3 regions of the Pseudoalteromonas sp. T1lg65 genome follow, and region 3 is predicted to be linked to each of the others. Evidence: predicted binding sites of a transcription regulator. Region 3 holds the regulator's gene; each other region holds the start of a gene.
What was found. The regulator LexA, encoded in region 3, represses DNA repair genes until DNA is damaged. The targets are predictions, from matches to a motif close to TACTGTATNNNNATACAGTA.
Positions count from the first base shown of each region.

Region 1: a site for LexA is predicted at 2,765-2,784, ahead of recN (DNA repair protein RecN). Genes of this name have one in related genera too.
Region 2: a site for LexA is predicted at 2,688-2,707, ahead of ACSLBF_RS18055 (exonuclease domain-containing protein). Genes of this name have one in related genera too.

Region 1 is NZ_CP196837.1:1,497,924-1,504,865, forward strand. Features, by position in the region: gene ACSLBF_RS06420 (aspartyl/asparaginyl beta-hydroxylase domain-containing protein) at 1-640, opposite strand, end outside; gene recN (DNA repair protein RecN) at 1,065-2,741, opposite strand; gene ACSLBF_RS06430 (hypothetical protein) at 2,910-3,488, opposite strand; gene nadK (NAD(+) kinase) at 3,549-4,433, opposite strand; gene ACSLBF_RS06440 (HrcA family transcriptional regulator) at 4,522-5,460, shown strand; gene grpE (nucleotide exchange factor GrpE) at 5,527-6,126, shown strand; gene ACSLBF_RS06450 (tetratricopeptide repeat protein) at 6,286-6,942, opposite strand, start outside.
Region 2 is NZ_CP196838.1:135,905-142,846, reverse strand. Features, by position in the region: gene ACSLBF_RS18060 (response regulator) at 1-2,634, shown strand, start outside; gene ACSLBF_RS18055 (exonuclease domain-containing protein) at 2,756-4,921, shown strand; gene ACSLBF_RS18050 (DUF1294 domain-containing protein) at 4,911-5,285, shown strand; gene ACSLBF_RS18045 (Mpo1 family 2-hydroxy fatty acid dioxygenase) at 5,392-5,910, shown strand; gene ACSLBF_RS18040 (FHA domain-containing protein) at 5,944-6,900, opposite strand.
Region 3 is NZ_CP196837.1:3,618,426-3,625,367, reverse strand. Features, by position in the region: gene ACSLBF_RS16125 (AraC family transcriptional regulator) at 1-850, shown strand, start outside; gene ACSLBF_RS16120 (NAD-dependent epimerase/dehydratase family protein) at 946-1,800, shown strand; gene lexA (transcriptional repressor LexA) at 1,938-2,549, shown strand; gene coxB (cytochrome c oxidase subunit II) at 2,906-4,051, shown strand; gene ctaD (cytochrome c oxidase subunit I) at 4,048-5,622, shown strand; gene ACSLBF_RS16100 (cytochrome c oxidase assembly protein) at 5,622-6,200, shown strand; gene ACSLBF_RS16095 (cytochrome c oxidase subunit 3) at 6,190-6,942, shown strand, end outside.

The DNA of each region.
Region 1 (6,942 bases), 1.8 Mb from region 3:
AATAGGTTTCATCAAATACGAATGCTTTCCCGTCATACCAAGTTTTACTTTGACCATCGATATTGATATAGCATTGGTCACTATTTGGTGTGGCAAGGCCCAAATGATACCGAAGTGAACACGCTACCGGATCTAGGTGTCTAGTGAGTTTTGAATTTGCTGGCAACAAGGTGAACATGGCGCCGTTTACACTGGGTATTTGCTCTAGCAATGCGACTGTTTTAGGGCAGTGCGCTAAGGCTGAATTGAGGGTTGTGCCATACCAAGTGCAGTAAAACTTGCTCCACCCGTATTTATAAAATGTCCTAAAGCCAACATCATAATAACTTTTATTAGCGCGATTAGTTGTTTCATTGAAGTAACCCGCTTTATAAAGTCCAATGGCTTCTTCAGCAATTACTTGCCAGTTTTCTTCTAATATTTCTAATTTATTGAATGCAGATACTTGGACAAATGGCTTTCTTGCCCATGGCTTGGTTGACAGGTACAAAAGTACGTTAAGGGGAGCAAAAATAGGCCAGCCTTTTCTTAAGTATTCAACACCGTTAGAAAATCTTGATTGACCACGAAATTTGTATACGTACAAAACAGACAGGAAGCAAAATATTAAAAACGATAAAGTAAACAATTCACTAAACATCAGGGTAAAAGCCAATCAATGCAAAACCCTAATTATACGTAACTAAATGTCAATATTATGTGTTTGAGGTGTCAGTTTTGTTACTGTTATGGGGGCAGCGATGGGCTTGCAGTAATAAGTTTACATGAGCAGTAACTAGTATTGTGTTGCAGAAATATAGATTAGTTATTTGGAAGATATATATCCATAAATGCTGTGAGCAAAGGTTCTTTTAATACCAATCATGCTAATTGAAAGTGCAGTTTGTGGAAAAACTTTGGTATTCAGGCAACAGTTTTATTAGCGACAAATATGCTCTGCTAAATTGGTGTATTTAAGTGCCTTTTGATAAAACGTCGCCGCGAAATTAAAGTCTAGGAGCCACTATAACTGACAATCATGTATAAATGGCTCAGCTGGAAAATTAATAGGCTGCGCGGGGAGTTTAAGCACTTTGTACCAGCAGCAGCTCCTTAGCACTGGCTCTTGTGGTGTCGCTTATTTTATCTCCGCCAATTAATCGAGCGACTTCGTCAATCCGTTGTTGTTCACACAAGGGTATCATTGATGTGAAAGTCTCCCCATTTTCAACTTGCTTGGCAACAAAAAACTGATTGTGTCCGCTACATGCGACTTGCGGCAGGTGCGTAACACAAATTACCTGTGTTGATTCTCCTAGTTGACGCAGCAGTTTGCCAACTGTTGCAGCAGTAGGGCCAGAAATTCCAACGTCGACTTCATCAAAAATTAATGTTGGGGTAGTGACTTTGGCTGCAATGATAACCTGAATTGCAAGGCTGATCCTTGATAATTCACCTCCTGAGGCCACTTTGCCCATTGCCTGTAACGGTTGTCCAGGGTTCGTCGAAACCTGAAACTCTACCTGATCGTTACCGTATGCAGACGGTTTTCCATTTGCTATGCTGGTCAGCTTAATTAAAAACTGTCCATCAGCCATGGCAAGTTCAGCCATACTAGAGGATATCTTTTCGTTTAACTCGAGGCTTGCTGCTTGACGGCTCTGACTTAGGGCCTGAGCACTTTGATTGTAGGCGTTTACAGACTCTGCTATCTCTTCTTCAAGGTTATCCATACGTGCATAATCAGAGCAAATACTAGCTAGCTCATCATGTAGAGACTGATGATGCTCATGCAGATGCTCTGGCTGAACATGGTGTTTTCGGCTTAACTCCATCGTTTTGGATAAGCGGCTTTCGAGCTCTTGCAGACGCTCGGGATCTTGTTCTACAGAATCTACATATTGCCTTATTTCACGACTTGCTTCTTCCACTTGAACAGCCGCGTCTTCCAACATTTGTGCAATATTTTCCAGCCCTTTGTCATAGCCTGTTAATTCTGCAAAGACCTGTGCACTATGTTGCAGGTGAGAAAGTACAGTCTGTTCATCATTATCATACAACCTGCTCAGCTCACCATGACACTGATGTAGTATGGTTTGAGCGTGACTCAGCCTTGCATGTTCGGCTTCAATTTCAGCAAATTCACCCGGTTGTAATGCAAATTCATCTAACTCGGCGACTTGATATTCTAAAAGCTGTTTACGAGCCTCTTGGTGTTGTTGTTGACGCTGTAGCTCAGCATACTCTTTTTGCAGTTTATGAAAGTGTCGATGCTGGTCTTTGACGGCATATAACAAATTATGATGGCCCGCGTAGGCGTCGAGGATGTGAAGCTGATAATCCGGTTTTAATAACAGTTGATGGGCATGTTGACCGTGTATCGCAATTAAAAATTGGCCTAGCTCTTTAAGTTGACTTGCTGTAACAGAAGCGCCATTTATATAGCTTTTACTGCGGCCACTTTTGCTGATAACCCGGCGTAATATACAGTCGTTATCATCGTTCTCTAGCATATGTTCAGCAAGGAACCTTTTAGCTGCAGGCAGATTGGTAACATCAAAATGCGCAGTGATATCGGCCTTGTCTGCACCCGGTCTAATTGCTTGTGCATCCGCACGCTCACCCAAACATAGTGATAAAGCATCAATTGCAATCGATTTTCCGGCACCGGTTTCTCCGGTTATTGCGGTCATTCCTGAACGCCAATCAATATTTAAGGTGCTGACAATAGCAAAATTTTTAACATTAAGTGCAATTAACATAGCTTCAAAACCCTAACCCATATAACTGTTAATTTATACAGTATTTTTTGATTTCGCAACCTAAAAGTTAATTTAATGCAGGTGAAGATGATAGATGGACGTTTAGGGTAATTAATGAAGGTACGGCAAGCATAAAAAGAGGAGCATCTGGGCTCCTCTTTTTATGTGTTATTGTTCTGCTGCTTGTAATTTCATGTTGCTACCAGATGACGGAGATGCGGGTTTACGCTTTGGATTGTCTTCATCTTCACTCTCTATTTCGTCTTCAACTGGAAGCTCGAGATCCGGTGTTTGAATTCGAGCAATTAGCGCAGGTAAAATTTCACGATAGAAATCACGATTGTATGCAATCCCAGAGCTAGGCAGCTCAGCCACAAAATATTGTAATTGCTCTGCAAGCAAGTCTGTGGTCTTTAAGGCCCGACATTTGTTTAGTTCAGCGCTCACTTTATGTAAAAACTGCTCACTCACTCTTTCAAGTTGATCTAGGTTCTCTTGATTGTGTGCTTGTACAACAAAAAAATTACTGACAATAGCATTAATTTGTGGTGCATATTTAGGGCGAAGAATCTTAGCATCAACGAACTCTGCCACTTTTACTTTAAAATGCGAAGTGATTTCTTTAAGCCTTTTGTTGAAGGCTTTTTTTTCTGCTTCAATCGCTTTTCTTCTATTACTTTCAATCACAAGGTAGACCGCAAGTAATGTAATGAGTAGCGCCAATGTGAAAAAAACTACATAACCCATGATGACGATAATTACCTAAAAGAGAAAATTTACAGGAGTATTTTGCTCAACTTTTACTTGTTAGTAAAGCCTACTACCCCAATTCAATTTTTGCCTAAGAACATTATAGTAAGAGTAACATTTTGGGTGAATAAGTCTTAGCTTTTTATCTGCTTTTCTAATTAAAACTTCGTCTCCCGGCAACACGGCTAACACCACGTGACTATCACAGCTAACTTGCAAGCTGTCTGTATTTTCAGCGCTTAGCTTGAGCTTAACGACTTTATCTGCGTCTACCACTAATGGCCGGCTGGATAAGGTATGGGGAAACATAGGAACTAACGCCAAGGCATTGAGCTCAGGTGTTAAGATTGGACCACCTCCAGAAAGTGAGTAGGCAGTGGACCCTGTGGGTGTTGATACGATGAGTCCGTCTGAGCGTTGTGAAAACACAAAAGCGTCGTCTATAAACGCCTCAAATTCTATCATGTGGGCCACTTTATCGGCATGCAGTACCGCTTCGTTCATAGCCAAATTGGCACTTTTAAGCTGGTCGTGGCGAAATACCTCGACTTCTAATAGGAAACGCGCTTCCTCGATAAACTGACCACTTAGAACTGCCTCAAGTTGGGCTTCAAATCCATCCGGATTGAGGTCAGTTAAAAAACCTAGGTTACCTCGGTTGACTCCGATCACTGCAACATCAAAACGTGCCAATACTCTCGCTGCACCGAGCATATTTCCATCACCACCAACAACGATGGCAAGGTCACTTCGTTTACCAAGCTCGACTAAATCGACGCTAGCTTCCGCTGTTAGTTTCGATATTTGGTCAGCAACATTGTTTTCTACCAGCACATCGTAGCCTAGTGCTTGCAAAAATGTGTAGAGTCGTTGTATCGTCAACCCCGCGCCTTCATGGTTGGGTTTGCCGATTAAACCTATGGTTTTAAACGGTGTTGTCATTCAGTCATTTGTCCCTAGTATTTTAGTGCAAGGTTATATTAAAAATTTAGCGCTTGAAACTGGCAAATGCACCCTTATAAAAATAAATATGAAACTCACTAGCAGAGATGAACAAATACTGTGTGCTGTTATGCGTCACTATTGCAACGGTGAAGGGCAACCTGTTGCCTCAAGCAAAATAGCCAAACAAGATGGTTTAGCGGTTTGCTCCGCTACAGTCCGTAACGCCATGGCTCGGCTAGAAAATCAAGGTCTATTGTATTCTCCCCACACTTCGGCCGGCCGAGTGCCAACAGATAAAGGTCTGAAATTTTGGCTACAGGAGTACTTTTCGCTACGAGATATTGGCGTGCACTGGCAGCCGGAGCAAAACTCGATAGTATCTTTTGCTCATTTACTTAGCCAAAACTTTCAAGTGTGTTGTTGTGTTGGGTTACCACAAGTGAGCTCAAGGCAAATGTTCCGAGTTGAAGTATTAGACTTTGACCGTAAAAATTGGCTTGTTTTACTTATTGATAGAGCTGGGCAATCCCACAACATTTGCATCGATAAGCCAATAGATAACTCCGATGCGTTGCGCTATCAATTTGCTGGTTGGATGAATACGGTGTTTAGTCAGCAAACATTGGTGGAAGGGTTACATCGCATGCGCGCTATGGCACACAGTGCTCCACCAAGTTGCCATTCTATATTAGCGCAGTGGACCAAACAGCTCAGTCAACAGTTAGGTACGGACAATGCTATCGTGGTTGGTGAACGCTACTTATATAACCGATTGCAACTGGAAAAAGAAGTGAACTTAGGAGTCGGTTTACTTGAACAGATAGAACATAAATTGGCCTTCAAGGAAGGCGTATCTGTATTGTTGGGCGAAGAGATCAGTATGTTGGGATTAGAAAGAGTCGTGGTCTTGAGTGTTCCTTACTTTTCCTCAAAAGATGAATACCAAAGTCGTTTTTGTGTTATTTGCCCAGCAGACTCGAAAATTGCAGAAATCATCGCAGAATTTAAAAAATTGCCAATTTAAGGGGTTGAATCTGATTTATCAATCCCCATAATTACCGCAGTTGTAAAGTATTGGAGAGATTACCTCATGTCGGAGCAGACAAAAGCGACAGAACACGAACAAGAGCAAGCAGAAATCGTAGAGACAGCTGTTGAAGAGCAAACTCAAGAAGAAGCAGCTCAGGCGGCGGCTGAGTTAAGTCCAGAAGAAGAAATTGCAGGTTTATATGCTGAACTTGAATCAGCAAAACAAACCATTGAATCGCAAAAAGACAGCGTAGTGCGAGCTGCAGCAGAGGTGGAAAATGTCCGTCGTCGCGCTGCACAAGATGTTGAAAAAGCACATAAGTTTGCATTAGAGAAATTCTCAAATGAATTGCTTCCTGTCCTTGATAACCTAGAGCGTGCAATTGAGTTTTCGGATAAAGAAAACGAAACTTTGAAACCTGTGCTTGAGGGTATTGAAATGACGCTGAAAAGCTTTGCAGATGCATTGGCTAAATTTGGTGTTGAAGCGGTGAACCCTCAGGGTGAGTCTTTTAATCCTGAGCTACATCAAGCAATGTCGTTACAGCCAAGTAACGACGTCTCACCAAATACCGTACTTGCTGTGATGCAAAAGGGCTATACACTCAATGGACGGTTATTACGTCCAGCAATGGTGATGGTGTCTAAAGCAGCCGAGTAATAAGCTTATACAGATTGAAAAAGCCGCATTGCGGCTTTTTTTAAACGTCAATTTAAGTACTCAACACACAGCGTCATTAATGTGAGCTGCCATACAAATTAGTTCGTTGGTAGAGTTCTATCCAACATATTCTTCACACTGCTTTGTGCCTACTTCTTTTCAAAAAAGTGAATTATCTACCCGCCACTGGCATTTTCGAACCTTGTCAAACCAAGGTTGTGTAAATGGCTTCCTTTGCTTTTCTTCAGGTTCAGGTAAAGAGATATGTAGTCCGTGTGAGAGATGATTGTTCACTAACCTGCGGATTTTATCACTCTCCAAGTCAGGGTAGATCGAGATGAGTTGATGGCGTAGATCATCGCTTAAAACTTTGCCCTGTAAATGTTCAAAATAACTATTTAGCCACAGTAATAGATGCTGCTTTGCTATGTTAGGAAAAGCCTCAGTCAGTGTCGCAGTTGGCTGATATAAACGTTGATAGTTCAGTAGTTCATTTTGGATCAAAAAGGTGAACAACAAGTTTATGCCTGCGGATATTTGCCCTGAGCGTTTGTCGGTTGATTGGTAGCTGGCAAGCGCCAAGCGAAAATGCTGCTCAGCAGATCTCACATTACCTTCATCTAAGTCCATCAGCCCTAAATTGTTTTCAATCATTGCGACTATGGATTCTTGATTGAGCTTATTGGCAATTTCTTTTGCTTTGTCATAACTTGCTCTGGCAGTTGAGTAGTCGTTTAACTGTCGGTATACCAATGCCATGCTATTCATGAGAGTTAGTCTCTGTCTTTCCGATGTGGTGTACTTATAAGAGCAATT
Region 2 (6,942 bases), on a different replicon from region 3:
GGAAAAACAGGCCTGAGTTTTGATTATGAAATCAATGAAGAGTTCATTAACCGTAAAGTAGGGCATTTTGTCCGCGATATTGTACTCTCGACAGTATTTTCTTTGGCTATTACCTTCTCCATGTTGTATCTGTTTGGCCGTTATCTGATTCTTAATCCATTTAAGAGAGTAACTGAGTTAAATGAAGCCACTGAGCAAAGCGAAGAACGCTTCAAGTTAGCGATGTTCGCCAGTAACAACGGATTATGGGACTGGGATATGCAGACTGACACTGTGTTTTACTCAGATAAATTTCTCAGTCTGTTGGGCTTTAACGACGAACAAAAGAACTTGTTCCCAAAACGTATTGCCAGTTTTTTTAATCAGGTTCATCCACAAGACCTAGCAAAGCTCCAGCAAGCGATGGAAGAGCACTGTAAAAAAGAAGAACCATTTGAAGTGGAGTGCCGCTTGCGGGCTAAAAGCGGCGAGTATCGATATTTCTGGGTGAAAGCGGTAGCGGCGCTAAAAAATGGGGTTGCGACTAGGATGGTTGGTTCTGTCAGTGATATTACAGAACAAAAGCTGTATCAAGAAGCAATCAAAAAAGCCAAGGAGCACAACGAGCTGCTAGCCAAAGCCATTGATTGTGCCAATGTTGGTGTGACAATTGCCGATGTGACTTTGGAAGATTCACCAATTGTGTTTGCTAACCGCGCTTTCAAGAATATCACTGGGTACGGAGATGAAATTTTAGGAAAAAATTGTCGCCTGTTACAGGGAGACAAAACTGACACCAACAAGGTTCAAATTTTGTCAGATGCGATTCGTCAACGCCAATATGCGAAAGTAGAACTGATAAATTATAAAAAAGATGGCACGGAGTTTTGGAATAACTTACAGATCTCTCCCGTTTTCGAAAAATCAGGAAAACTAATTGCTTTTGTAGGAATACAACAAGACATAACGGAAGCAATCAAGAATAAAACCGAACTTGAACTAGCAAAACAACAGGCTGAAAAAGCGGCTCAAGCAAAGAGTGAATTTTTGGCATCAATGAGTCATGAAATTCGTACACCTATGAATGGCGTAATTGGGATGTTGAACCTTCTTGAGCAAGACCCGCTCAATGCCGATCAATTACATAAGGTGAAATTAGCACATAGTAGTGCTAAGTCTTTACTTAACTTAATCAATGATATTTTGGACTTTTCAAAAATTGACGCTAAAAAACTCGATTTAGAAGCGTTAGATTTTGATATTCGAGATGTCTTCGGTGAGTTAATGGAATCAGTTGCTTTGCAAGCTCAGCAAAAGGAATTAGAGCTGGTGCTGGATTTAACTGATATTGAATTTCCTGTGGTAAATGGTGACCCAAACCGGCTCCGGCAAATTATCACTAATTTAGTTGGAAACGCGATTAAATTTACTGAATCGGGAGAGGTGGTAGTTTGTGCAAATACCGTAAAACAGGATGAGAGAGTGAAGCTTACTTGCTCGATAACGGATACAGGGATTGGGGTACAACAAGAAAAGCTGGATGAACTATTTGAATCATTTTCTCAAGTGGATGCCTCTACGACCAGAAAATATGGTGGCACAGGGTTAGGCTTAGCGATTGTCAAAAGATTATGTGAACTGATGGACGGCTCTGTCTCTGTGCAAAGCGAGGTTGGTAAGGGGAGTACCTTTACTTTCACTGTCATGCTTATGCAAGTAGAGCAAGGGTATATCTTGGATAAGCAGATAAGTTTGAATGGTATAAAGATGTTGATTGTTGATAATAATCAAACAAGTTTAGCTGCGTTAAAACGCCAACTCAGTCATTGGGGAGCGAGTGTTGTTGCCGTCAGCTCTGGTGCTGCAGCGCTGCAGCAATGTGAAGCCTTAGTTGAAGAAACTGGCAAATGTTTTGACATCGCGTTGTTAGATTTGCGTCTGCCAGATATTAGTGCTGATAGGTTGGGGAGGAAACTCCAAGATGACAAACGTTTTGATAAAATCAAACTTATCTTAATGACTCTGATGGGCACAAAAGGCGATGCTAGCTACTATGCCAGTTTAGGATTTGCGGGATATTTCCCCAAACCAGTAACTGTGAATGACTTATTACACGCCATAACAATCGCTACAGAATACAGTGATGCACCACGCAATTCCAGACTATTAGCATCCAGCCACTATTTGACTGCAATGAAAAAAGACCGCAGTGATTTATTGCTTCGAAACCCAAACTGGAAGGGCGATCTACAGCTGTTGTTGGTGGAAGATAATAAGGTAAATCAAGTTGTAGCGAAAAGCATGCTAGCGAAAATGGGGATAGAGCATGTTGATGTTGCAGAAAATGGACTCGAAGCATTGCGTTTGTTGCGAGACAAGAAAGCAGCAAAAATCTATGATCTCATTTTAATGGATTGTCAAATGCCTGAAATGGATGGCTACCAAGCAACTCAGGAGATACGCAAAGGGGCTGTCGGCAGCCAACACAAAAATACCGTGATCATCGCAATGACGGCCAACGCAATGACGGGTGATAAACAAAAGTGCCTTCAAGCTGGCATGAATGATTACATCGCTAAACCGATTTCACCTGAACCTTTCCACCGGGTGCTAGAAAAGTGGTTGACCAAGCAAACCTCCAATTCAATTCATTAGGTCCCAGCAAACAGCCCTCGTTAATTGAGCAAGGCCAATATTTATGTTAGCGTTACTGTGTATTTATACATGGTTTTTGTGTGTTTTTCTCAAGCGTTTTTAAATTTGGGTTGGTCCTTCGGTGAAAAAAGTCTTACCACAAAAGTATTACTTACAACATTTTGATGAGCTTTCTGATTTTTTGTTGGATGTCTGCAACGATTTGCTGAGTGAAGAACAAAGCAACCTTTTGTTCAAAATTAACCAATTAGAAGAAAATGAAAAGTGCTTGCTGGTTCGCTTTCTTACCCGTAAAACGCCTTTTTTACACTACTCACAGCTACATTACAGTGAAATTGCTGACATTCCAAAAGCACTTACCGCATTGTGCGAAAAACACATGCTAAGGTCTTTGAGTAAACAAGATTTATCTACGGTCTTGGATTGTATGACCAAGGCCCAACTACAAACGTTAATAGAGCAAGCCGGGCTGACTTTAGAGGTCAAAAAATCGGCATCTAAGTCCCAATGGCAACAAGCCGTTGCCGCAGTACTTAGAGACATGAACTGGGTGACACTTGCAGCTTTTCAAGGCTATTACACTACCACTTTGAATGACGATTTTTGTTATTTCTTATTTTTGTTCTTTGGCTCTATTGATAAAACGTTTTCGCAATTTTCTATGCGAGATTTAGGCGTTATGGCAACTAGAGGCGACAGTATACAAGCGGCTCATTTTGAGGATATTGATGAAGCTCAGTCCTGCTATTTTTATGCAAGTTCAATAAAGCAGTTAGTACATGCAGATGAACAGACGTTGCGCGATGTTATTTCAGCATTCACGAACAATCAGTTTACAGCTGCAAAGGGTTATCAAGCCCAGTTACTGCGAGATAAATATACATACTTATTAGCGCAAGCCGCTAAATCAATTGCACCTGATTTAACAGAAGCAGTGTTGAAGTTGAGTACGCACCCAAAATCTCAAGAGCAATACTTGCGACTACTTTATGAGCGCGGTGAGCATCAGCAAGTGATTGAAAGACTCAATGCAATTATGGCTGAGCCGCAGGATGAGGCATTATTGGTGTTTGCTGAGGATTTTTATCAGCGCAAGTTCCAGGGCCAAAAGACCTCTGTTTTAACCAACTGGTTAAAGTCTGCCGGTGCTCCATTAGCGATTGATGAAGCGTACCGAGGTATGCCTGAGCGTGGTGTTATTGAACATTATCAGCGCAATAATGTCCAAGCTTGGCATGTGGAGAACACACTTTGGCTAAATTTATTTGTCCTGACTTTTTGGAATGAGCTGTACTATCATCCTCGCCACCCCATTGCTAATGGCTTTTCTAAAACACCAAAACTTCTCAAGGACAACCGCTTTTATCAACTTGCTAAAGAAGAAATCAACAGCAGGCTTGATGGTCTCAGCACTAATTTGGCGCTATATAAATGGGTCGTTGCGCAGGCAACGCGTTACTATCAACAACCTTCTAGATTGATCAATTGGCAGAGTAACTTTTTGCAGCCCTTAGAGGCATTAATTATTCATAGTGAATTGGCTTGGCTTAAGGGTGTGTTAATCGAGATGTCAAAAAATTTCACTCAGTTTAACAGTGGTTTTCCTGATTTATTAGTTTTGGAGCGTAACAACCACTTACGTTTTCTTGAAGTAAAAGCACCCGGAGACAGTTTACGAAGAAATCAATTAGTGACGATCCGGCGCTTGCAACAAGTGGGTTTCAAGGTTGATATTCAACCAGTCGAGTGGCAAATCAATCCACAGCAGTCATATGTAGTTATTGATATTGAAACAACTGGCGGCAATAAAGATTATGATCGAATTACAGAAATAGGGATAGTTAAAGTGGTCAATGGTAAGGTAACAGATACATGGCATAGTTTGATCAATCCAGAAAAACGTATCCCTTCAAGGATCAGTCAATTGACGGGGATCACCAATGAGATGGTCGCCACCGCCCCGACTTTTGCTGAGGTGCAGGAGCAAGTAATGGGATTTTGTCGGGACAGTATTTTTGTTGCGCACAATGTAAACTTTGATTTTGGCTTTATGCGCAGTGCATTTGCTCGTTGTGATGTATCGTTTGATTTAGCTAAGCTATGCACAGTCTCACTTGCGCGTCGCTACCTTCCAAAACAGCCATCTTATTCTTTAAAGTCACTGTGTGACTACTTGAATATCGAACTTAAGAACCATCATAGAGCATTGGACGATGCACAAGCTGCGGCTGAAATTTTCATGATCATTCAGCCTAAAAGGTTAATGGAGCAATTTAGTGGTAGTTAGGCTTGTACAAGGACAGGCGGCATTATTGTGGGGAATTAACGTATGTTTACTCACTCTATGTATCAGCACATTGAGCGATACAATGATTTTATTAGTGCCACTTTTGATAGGTTTTAACTTGCTAACGGCGGTGTTATGTTTCTGGGATAAGCGTCGTGCCTGTGCTGGTAGTAACCATCGCATCTCTGAAAACGCATTGCTGCTCAGTAGCTTTTCAGGCGCAAATATACTGTTACCAGCCTCAATGTATGCGTTTAGCCATAAAACGACAAAGTTGAGCTTTAACGTTAAAATGCTTGTTTCATTATTTATCCAATCAATACTACTAGGAATGTGGTTTATTTTTGTCTTTATAAAGCGCTAAAGCGATTAAAGGCTAAATCATAATTCTTTCACATAGCGCTAATTTGACGAAAATAAGATAGCGAGTTATACCTAATAAAGCTTTTACTCTAATAAGAAAAGTAATAATGAAAAGTTTACATGAAAACCTGTATCACTATGCTCAGTATCATCGACACAAACGAAATATTTTTACCCATTTTTTCGGTATTCCGATGATTGTTATAGCGCTTATTGGGTTATGTTATGTGCCTATCGCGTCCGTTTCTGTGTATGTAATTACTCCTGCTGGGATATTGTTAATCTTCCTTTGTGGTTATTATATCGCACTCTCCTTAAGGCTCGGCGCTATCATGAGCTTACTACTCGTTGTTATGTATTTAGGTGTTCAATACAGCTATTTATTGTTTGCTGAAGAGTTCATTATAGAATTTTATTTATTTTGGCTGGTGGTATTTGTTTTTGGCTGGGTGCTGCAATTTGTCGGTCATATTTATGAGGGTAAAAAGCCTGCGTTCGTTGACGACTTAATGGGACTGATAATTGGGCCGTTATTTATTTTAATAGAGCTGCTGTTTGCTATGGGCTTATATAAACAACTCGAAGCCAAAATAATAGAGAGCGTGGGGCCTTATCGTGACGATTAATAAAGCCCTTGTGAGTATGCTACTGTAAGGGGATTACAGCGACATTCTGGTTTCTAGTTTTGAACCTTTGATAATGGTGATGTCCTGACAGTTGACGCGAATTTGACCGCAGCGAGCCTCGATAATAAACGCTGAACTCGGGTGGCTCTCATCTAACGCTTCTGTCAGCTGCTTTTTCGCCCTATGTACCATAATGTTCATGTGGTTCATCTGGATCCCTAACGACTTGGCCAAATCTTCTCTATAAATCCAGCCTTGCACATCGGTATCTAACCCCGCATCTTTGTCTTCGATCCTCGCTCGAGCAAGGAGAAGCAATAAATAATGGTGACTTCGACTGCCTAAATCGATGGCATTGCCATTTGAATTGATCGTTAGATGTGTATCTTCTTCATCTTGACTGACACTAAATTCAAGTGAAATAGGTTTGGCCATAATTTGGTGTGACAGCTGCTTAGTAATAGGAACACTGGTAGCAGAATAAAAAGTCCATTGATCATTCATAACCGAAATACTACCGCCATCGATTAGCGCTTGCCGATCAGAGGTGACTAAGTCTTCTAAAAACCAGTAGTTAAGCAGTTTTTCAAAGTAGATAATGTGGGTTGGATCTTTTTCGTTAGGTAGTAAAAACTGGTTACCGACTTCAATAACTTTCTTGGGATTTGATTGCGATACCAGATATTGACATTCTGTTGCAAGATTAGCCGCGACAAAAGAGTTTTGTCCAGGTCCTGCAAAGTCAATTTTATCGTTCTCAAACAGTTGGTAAGGTAAGTTTTTGTCGACTTTTTTGTCGTTGATCCAAATACCGTTGGTACTTACGTCACGGATGAACCACTTGCCTTCGTTCAGCTCTATAATGGCGTGATGTCGTGAAACACCCGGTTTGTCGATTAGGGTATCAACATTGAATTTATAGCGACCAATGGTGTGGTAGCTTTTGAGATAAACGCGTTCAAGTTTTTGTTCGTCAATTAAATAAGCCATAGTAAGTTCCATATTACCGAAAATGTGCAAACCTTTGTCACA
Region 3 (6,942 bases):
TATTTCTGAAAGTGAGCAAAATGCTTGCTTCTTTAGTTATGTAAAGGAGGGACAGTGCGTTGTTGAGGTATCCTCAAGTTCTAAGAGAGTAAGCCTTTCCTCAGGGCAGCTTTTGTTACTACCTAGTGGTTCTGAGCATAAGCTTATGAGTCAGCAAGGGGTTGACTGTGTAGATATAGATAAGGCTTTAGAAACAGGCATAACATCGCTGGGAGGAAAGGGGGAACATTGCTTCATGATGTGTGGAAGCTTTGTATTTGATCCATTGCATAATTGGGGGGTCTCTAGTTTAGCGATAGATTTACCTGAGTATATTGTTATCGATGCAGTCAGAGGGAGCCATCTTGCACTCGTACTTGATTGGATATATCGAGAAAATGAAGTGAAACCTATCGGTAGCCAGTTGAATATCGAACATCTTCTTAAGCTTCTGTTGATGGAAGTCATTCGAGATTTATCTACAAAGACCCATTATTTCGGCTGGATCCCAGCTATCCATGACCGATTTTTAGCACCCGCTATCATAATGATACAAAAAGATTATTCAAGACACTGGACGTTAGAAAAATTGGCTGAGCATAGCGCGCTGTCTAAGTCTGCTTTCTCCAAACGATTTAAAACACAAACTGGCTATTCACCGATCAGCTTTCTGAATCAATGGAGGTGTTTAGTGGCTGCAAAACTGCTGGTATTAAATAAGCATTCAGTACAAGACATAGGGATTAATGTAGGCTTTCAGTCTGGTGACGTGTTTATCCGTAACTTTAGAGCGTTTTATCACACAACGCCCAAGCGATATCGACTCCAGCATCAGAGAGGGAGTGGTGCCAAATCGACGATTATAGGATAGTCATCGACGAATCATCCAATAATTGAGTGCGTCTATTTTTGCAATCCTTCTTGGAGAGTATGCTGTTGGCAGCTTAAATGAATTAAGGTGAAAACATGCAAACACAAAAGGTTATTGTCACAGGTGGGACTGGAAATATTGGTAGCGCGGTTGTTTCTGAATTACTCGCGAATGATTATGTAGTTTATATTCTTTGTCGATCTGAAGTTAGCGCTCTAAGCGCTAAGCAATTGGGTGCAAGGGTAATAACGGGGAATATTGAACAGCCAGAATCTTGGCTGAGCTGGCTAGATGAGGCTACTGCATTGATTCATACAGCTTGTGGCTTCAACCAGAATATGGGCGATATAGACATCAAGTTAATGAAGTCAATTTGTAGATATCTGTCTAGCCGCAACCTTGGTATTACAATGATTTATACTTCTGGCTGCTGGACTTATGGAGAAAGTGAGCAAGCAATTACCGAACAATTTCCCAAACTGGCGATAGATGATTTTACTTGGATGTTAAGTAGTATCGACTATTTACGGTCTCAAAAATGTGTTGATCTGCGTATCGTTAGTCCAACCAATGTTGTTGATAAAAATGAACTTAACGTACCCCCTGTATTTCTTTGGGAATTAAAACGCTGTGGACACATTTGTTTGCCAGGGGGAGTTAGTCAGTCTTGGTCTGTTGTTGAAAGAGAAAACCTGGCTGAGTTATATCGACTGGTGTTAGAGCTAGGCGAGCCCGGCGAAGAATACATTGGTGTAGGTGAAGCAAAATTTAATATAGTGCAATGGTTAAAAAAAACGAATGACGTTGATGTCTTAACAGACAGAATAAGTGAATGGAAATCAATTTATGGCAATTGGGTTGAAGGGTATGCATTGCAACAGTATTTTTCCAGTGATAAAGCAATTGTGGAGCTTGGTTGGCAACCAAAAGCTATTAGTTCGTTAAATTAGCTGCATTTGTTATAAAAGGCTACGCCGTTAGTTTGGCTTTCCTAGCGGAAACCATACGAGGTTGCTCTATTTGGCGTTGCCATTTTTCGTTAACTGTATATACTCACAGTAAATGCACTGTATGGAAAACCAGTTATATGCGACCATTAACCAAACGACAAGAACAAGTTTTTGAACTGATCAAAGTGTTTATTAAAGACACGGGTATGCCTCCAACTCGAGCTGAAATCGCTGATGCATTAGGATTTAAAAGTGCAAATGCTGCAGAAGAACACCTAAAAGCACTTGCGAAAAAAGGCGTTATCGAAATGGTGCCAGGTGCAAGTAGAGGTATACGGTTGGCAGAAGACGACAGTGAAGAAGGATTGCCTGTCATTGGTCGGGTCGCTGCGGGTGAGCCTATTCTTGCTGAACAGCACGTTGAGTCCCATTATAACGTTGATGCCAGTATTTTTAAGCCACATGCCGATTACCTACTTCGAGTTAATGGAATGAGCATGAAGGATATTGGTATTTTAGATGGTGATCTTCTCGCAGTGCATCGAACTCAAGTGGCTGAAAATGGTCAGGTGGTTGTAGCTCGAGTTGAAGATGATGTCACTGTTAAACGCATTGAGAAGAAAGGTGCAAAAGTACTGCTGCACGCAGAAAATGAAGAGTTCTCCCCAATAGAAGTCGATCTAACGTCGCAAAATTTCGCAATAGAAGGGTTGGCTGTCGGGATTATTAGAACTGCTGACTGGATGTAATTAAGGATGACGTTGCTGATAAAAATGCAGTAGCGTCATCTTTTTGTAAAAAAATAGACAAATATCTTACTTTTTGCCGCTTAGTATCATGAAGAAGCCTTAAATTAGGCTTTGTAAATACAAATCGTTGCTTTCACTATCCTGAATTTATTAGATTATTTCTCCATCTTTTCTGCTTTCGTAGCGCACTTAACTAAAAACTTATTAACATTCTATTCTCAAATTTCTTGCCATTTTGAAGATCCTCGACTAATTGGTTAATAGTCGTGCAGTAAGTCCATGTATACGTGGGCATTATGACAGTCATCCAATAATAACAAGAGGCACAGCTAGACTGGCCTTGAAGGAGACGTCAAATGAAAATTTGTCGAATAGTTACCGTTATTGTCATTGCGCTAGTTTCTGAGTTTGCACTTGCTAACAGCGCGTACAATATGCGGCAAGGAGTTACAGACATTAGTCAGCAAGTCTACGACCTACACATGACGATATTTCTGATCTGTTGTGCAATCGGTGCTGTGGTATTTGCGGTAATGTTTTGGGCGCTATTAAAACATCGAAAATCCAAAGGCGTTGTGCCAGCTCAGTTCCATGAGAGTACAAAAGTTGAGATTTTGTGGACTGCAATTCCATTTGTCATTTTGATTGCGATGGCTATTCCGGCTACGAAAACCTTGATTGCAATGGAAGATACGAGCAAAGCGGATCTTACTATTAAGGTAACTGGCTCGCAATGGAAATGGCACTATGAATACATGGGCCACGATGTAGAGTTTTATTCCTTACTTTCTACCCCAAAAGATCAAATAAATGATCAACAAGACAAGACAGAAAATTACCTATTGGAAGTGGATAAACCTTTGGTTATACCCACAGATAGAAAGGTTCGTTTTTTGATGACATCTGACGATGTTATTCACTCTTGGTGGGTACCTGACTTTGCTGTCAAAAAGGATGCCAACCCTGGGTTTATAAATGAAGCCTGGACTAAGGTAAATGAAGAAGGGACTTATCGAGGTCAATGTGCTGAACTGTGTGGAAAAGACCATGGTTTCATGCCGGTTGTAGTTGAAGCTGTAGCGCCGGAAAAGTTTGATTCTTGGCTAGCTAATGCGAAGGCAGAGAAACTGCAAGCGCAGGCAGAATCAGAGGCAATTGCTCAGCAAACGCTGTCGAAAGAAGAATTGATGACAGTGGGTGAACAAACCTATATGGCGTACTGTGCAGCATGTCATCAGCCAACAGGGCTTGGTTTACCTGGGGTTTTTCCAGCGCTTAAAGACAATAAAGTTGTACTGGGTGATGTGAAAGAACACATAGATGTATTGCTTTTAGGCCGTCCTGGTACCGCAATGCAGGCATTTGCTAAACAGTTAACGATTAAGCAGTTGGCTGGTGTCATCACTTATAAACGTAACAGCTGGGGAAATGATACGGGAGAAGTCATACAACCTAGTCAAGTACAAGCAGAAATTGACGCGCTAGAGGAGGCTGGAAAATGAGTGCCATAGTCGAAGAACATTCCCATCACAGTGCACCAAAAGGCCTTAAGCGGTGGCTTTATACTACAAACCATAAAGATATAGGCACGTTATATCTCATATTTTCTTTAACCATGTTCCTCATTGGTGGAGCAATGGCAATGGTTATCAGGGCTGAGTTATTCCAGCCTGGTTTACAACTTGTAGACCCCCATTTTTTTAATCAAATGACAACAGTACATGGTCTGATCATGGTATTTGGGGCTGTTATGCCAGCGTTTACAGGTTTGGCTAACTGGATGATCCCTATGATGATCGGTGCTCCTGATATGGCTCTGCCTCGAATGAATAACTGGAGCTTTTGGATACTACCATTTGCGTTTGCAATTCTGTTACTGTCGTTGTTTCTAGAAGGCGGAGGTCCGGCTTTTGGTTGGACATTCTATGCGCCACTTTCTACGACCTACAGTAATGACAACACGGCATTTTTTGTGTTTGCTGTCCATATAATGGGTATTAGCTCGATAATGGGAGCGATCAATGTAATCGTAACGATCGTTAACCTCAGGGCACCAGGAATGACTTGGATGAAGTTACCCTTGTTCGTTTGGACTTGGTTGATCACCGCGTTTTTACTTATCGCAGTGATGCCTGTACTGGCAGGTGCTGTTACGATGGTTCTAACTGATAAGTTTTTTGGTACTAGCTTCTTTGATGCTGCAGGTGGCGGAGATCCCGTGATGTTCCAGCATATTTTTTGGTTCTTTGGTCATCCAGAAGTCTACATAATGATTCTACCTGCATTCGGGATTATCTCGACGATAGTACCGACTTTCTCACGAAAAAAACTATTTGGTTATGCCTCAATGGTGTACGCCACAGCATCAATTGCTTTACTGTCGTTTGTGGTCTGGGCCCACCATATGTTTACCACTGGTATGCCACTAGCTGGTGAATTGTTCTTTATGTATGCGACTATGCTTATTTCAGTACCGACCGGCGTTAAAGTATTTAACTGGGTAGCCACCATGTGGCGAGGGGCCATCAGTTTTGAGGTCCCGATGCTGTTTTCAGTCGCTTTTATTGTGTTATTTACTATCGGTGGATTTTCAGGGTTGATGCTTGCGATAACCCCTGCTGATTTCCAATACCATGATACATACTTTGTTGTGGCCCATTTTCACTATGTATTAGTGACCGGTGCCGTGTTCTCTATTATGGCGGCAGCCTACTATTGGTTACCTAAGTGGACAGGGAACATGTTTGACGTGAAATTGGCAAAATTACACTTCTGGTTGTCTTTGGTCAGCGTCAACTTGCTATTTTTCCCCATGCACTTCGTTGGCCTTGCTGGAATGCCGAGACGAATCCCTGACTATGCACTTCAGTTTGCCGACTTTAACGCGATTATTAGCATAGGTGGCTTTGCATTTGGTCTTTCGCAATTGCTGTTTGTGGCTGTGGTATACAAATGTGCGAAAGGTGGAGAGCAAGTGCCTGGGAAAGTGTGGGACGGAGCCGAGGGATTGGAATGGGAAGTACCTTCTCCTGCGCCATATCACACCTTCACAACACCACCGGAGATTAAGTAATGCAGCATAGCAAGTTAATTAAAAAACTTGTTTTGTTAACGCTAGGAATGTTTGCCTTCGCCTTCGCTTTAGTGCCGTTATATGACGTTTTTTGTGACATCACTGGATTGAATGGCAAACCCGAGATGGTGGTAGCTAAAGAAAGTAAGACTGTTGCTGAGGGGCGTTCTGTCACTGTTAGTTTTACAACTCATAGTCAATCCCAGGCTCCATTCTCTGTTGAGTCGGTATTACAGTCTATTGAAGTGGTACCTGGCAAATTAGTCGATGTGAAGTTCCTAGCAAAAAATTTGAGTGGACAAGAAAGAGTGATGCAGGCGATACCCTCAGTATCGCCAGGTAAAGCCGCAAAATATTTACATAAAATGGCATGTTTTTGTTTTGATCAACAGCCATTAATCGGTCATGAGGAGGCCGAATTTGTGTTGCGGTTTTACGTAGATACAGAGTTACCTGAAGATGTAGAAGAGCTCACCCTTTCATATGCACTATTTGATATTACTGAGCGAGTGTCTAAAGTTTCTGCCGCAGAGCAACCTTTGATACTTGCTCATAAGGAGTTCATAAATGAACCATGAGCAACAAAAATATTACGTTCCTGAACAGAGCCCTTGGCCCATCGTTGGCGCGGTGGCAATGTTCTTTATTGCAGTCGGTGCTGGATTGACTGTGATTCAAAGTGGTAGTGAGGCTGGGAGTGGAGTCTGGCTGCTTGTTATAGGTCTAGCAATACTTATTTATATGATCTTTGGCTGGTTTAGAAATGTGATCGAAGAGTCGATGAATGGACTTTACTCTGCACAGATGGACCGCTCTTTTAAGCAGGGGATGAGTTGGTTTATCTTTTCCGAAGTGATGTTTTTTGCGGCTTTTTTTGGTGCACTTTTTTATGCTCGTATGTTTGCCGTTCCATGGCTTGGTGGTGATAGTAATAATGCAATGACAAATGAGGTGTTGTGGCCTCAGTTTGAGGCCATTTGGCCATTGCTTACAACTCCTGATGGGACCTCAACGCAGGCTATGGGATGGCAGGGTCTACCGCTTGTGAATACCATTATCTTACTCGCATCATCAGTCACACTCAGTATCGCCCACGTCGCTTTAGAGAAAGAGCAGCGCGCCAAGGTGAAAGCATTCCTTGGAGTTACGGTACTGCTGGGATTAGGCTTCTTAGTTCTTCAAGTTGAGGAGTATATTCACGCATATCAGGAGTTGGGGTTAACGCTACAGTCCGGTATCTACGGTAATACTTTCTTTTTACTTACTGGTTTTCACGGTATGCACGTGACACTCGGCGCTATCATTTTATTTGTGGTATGG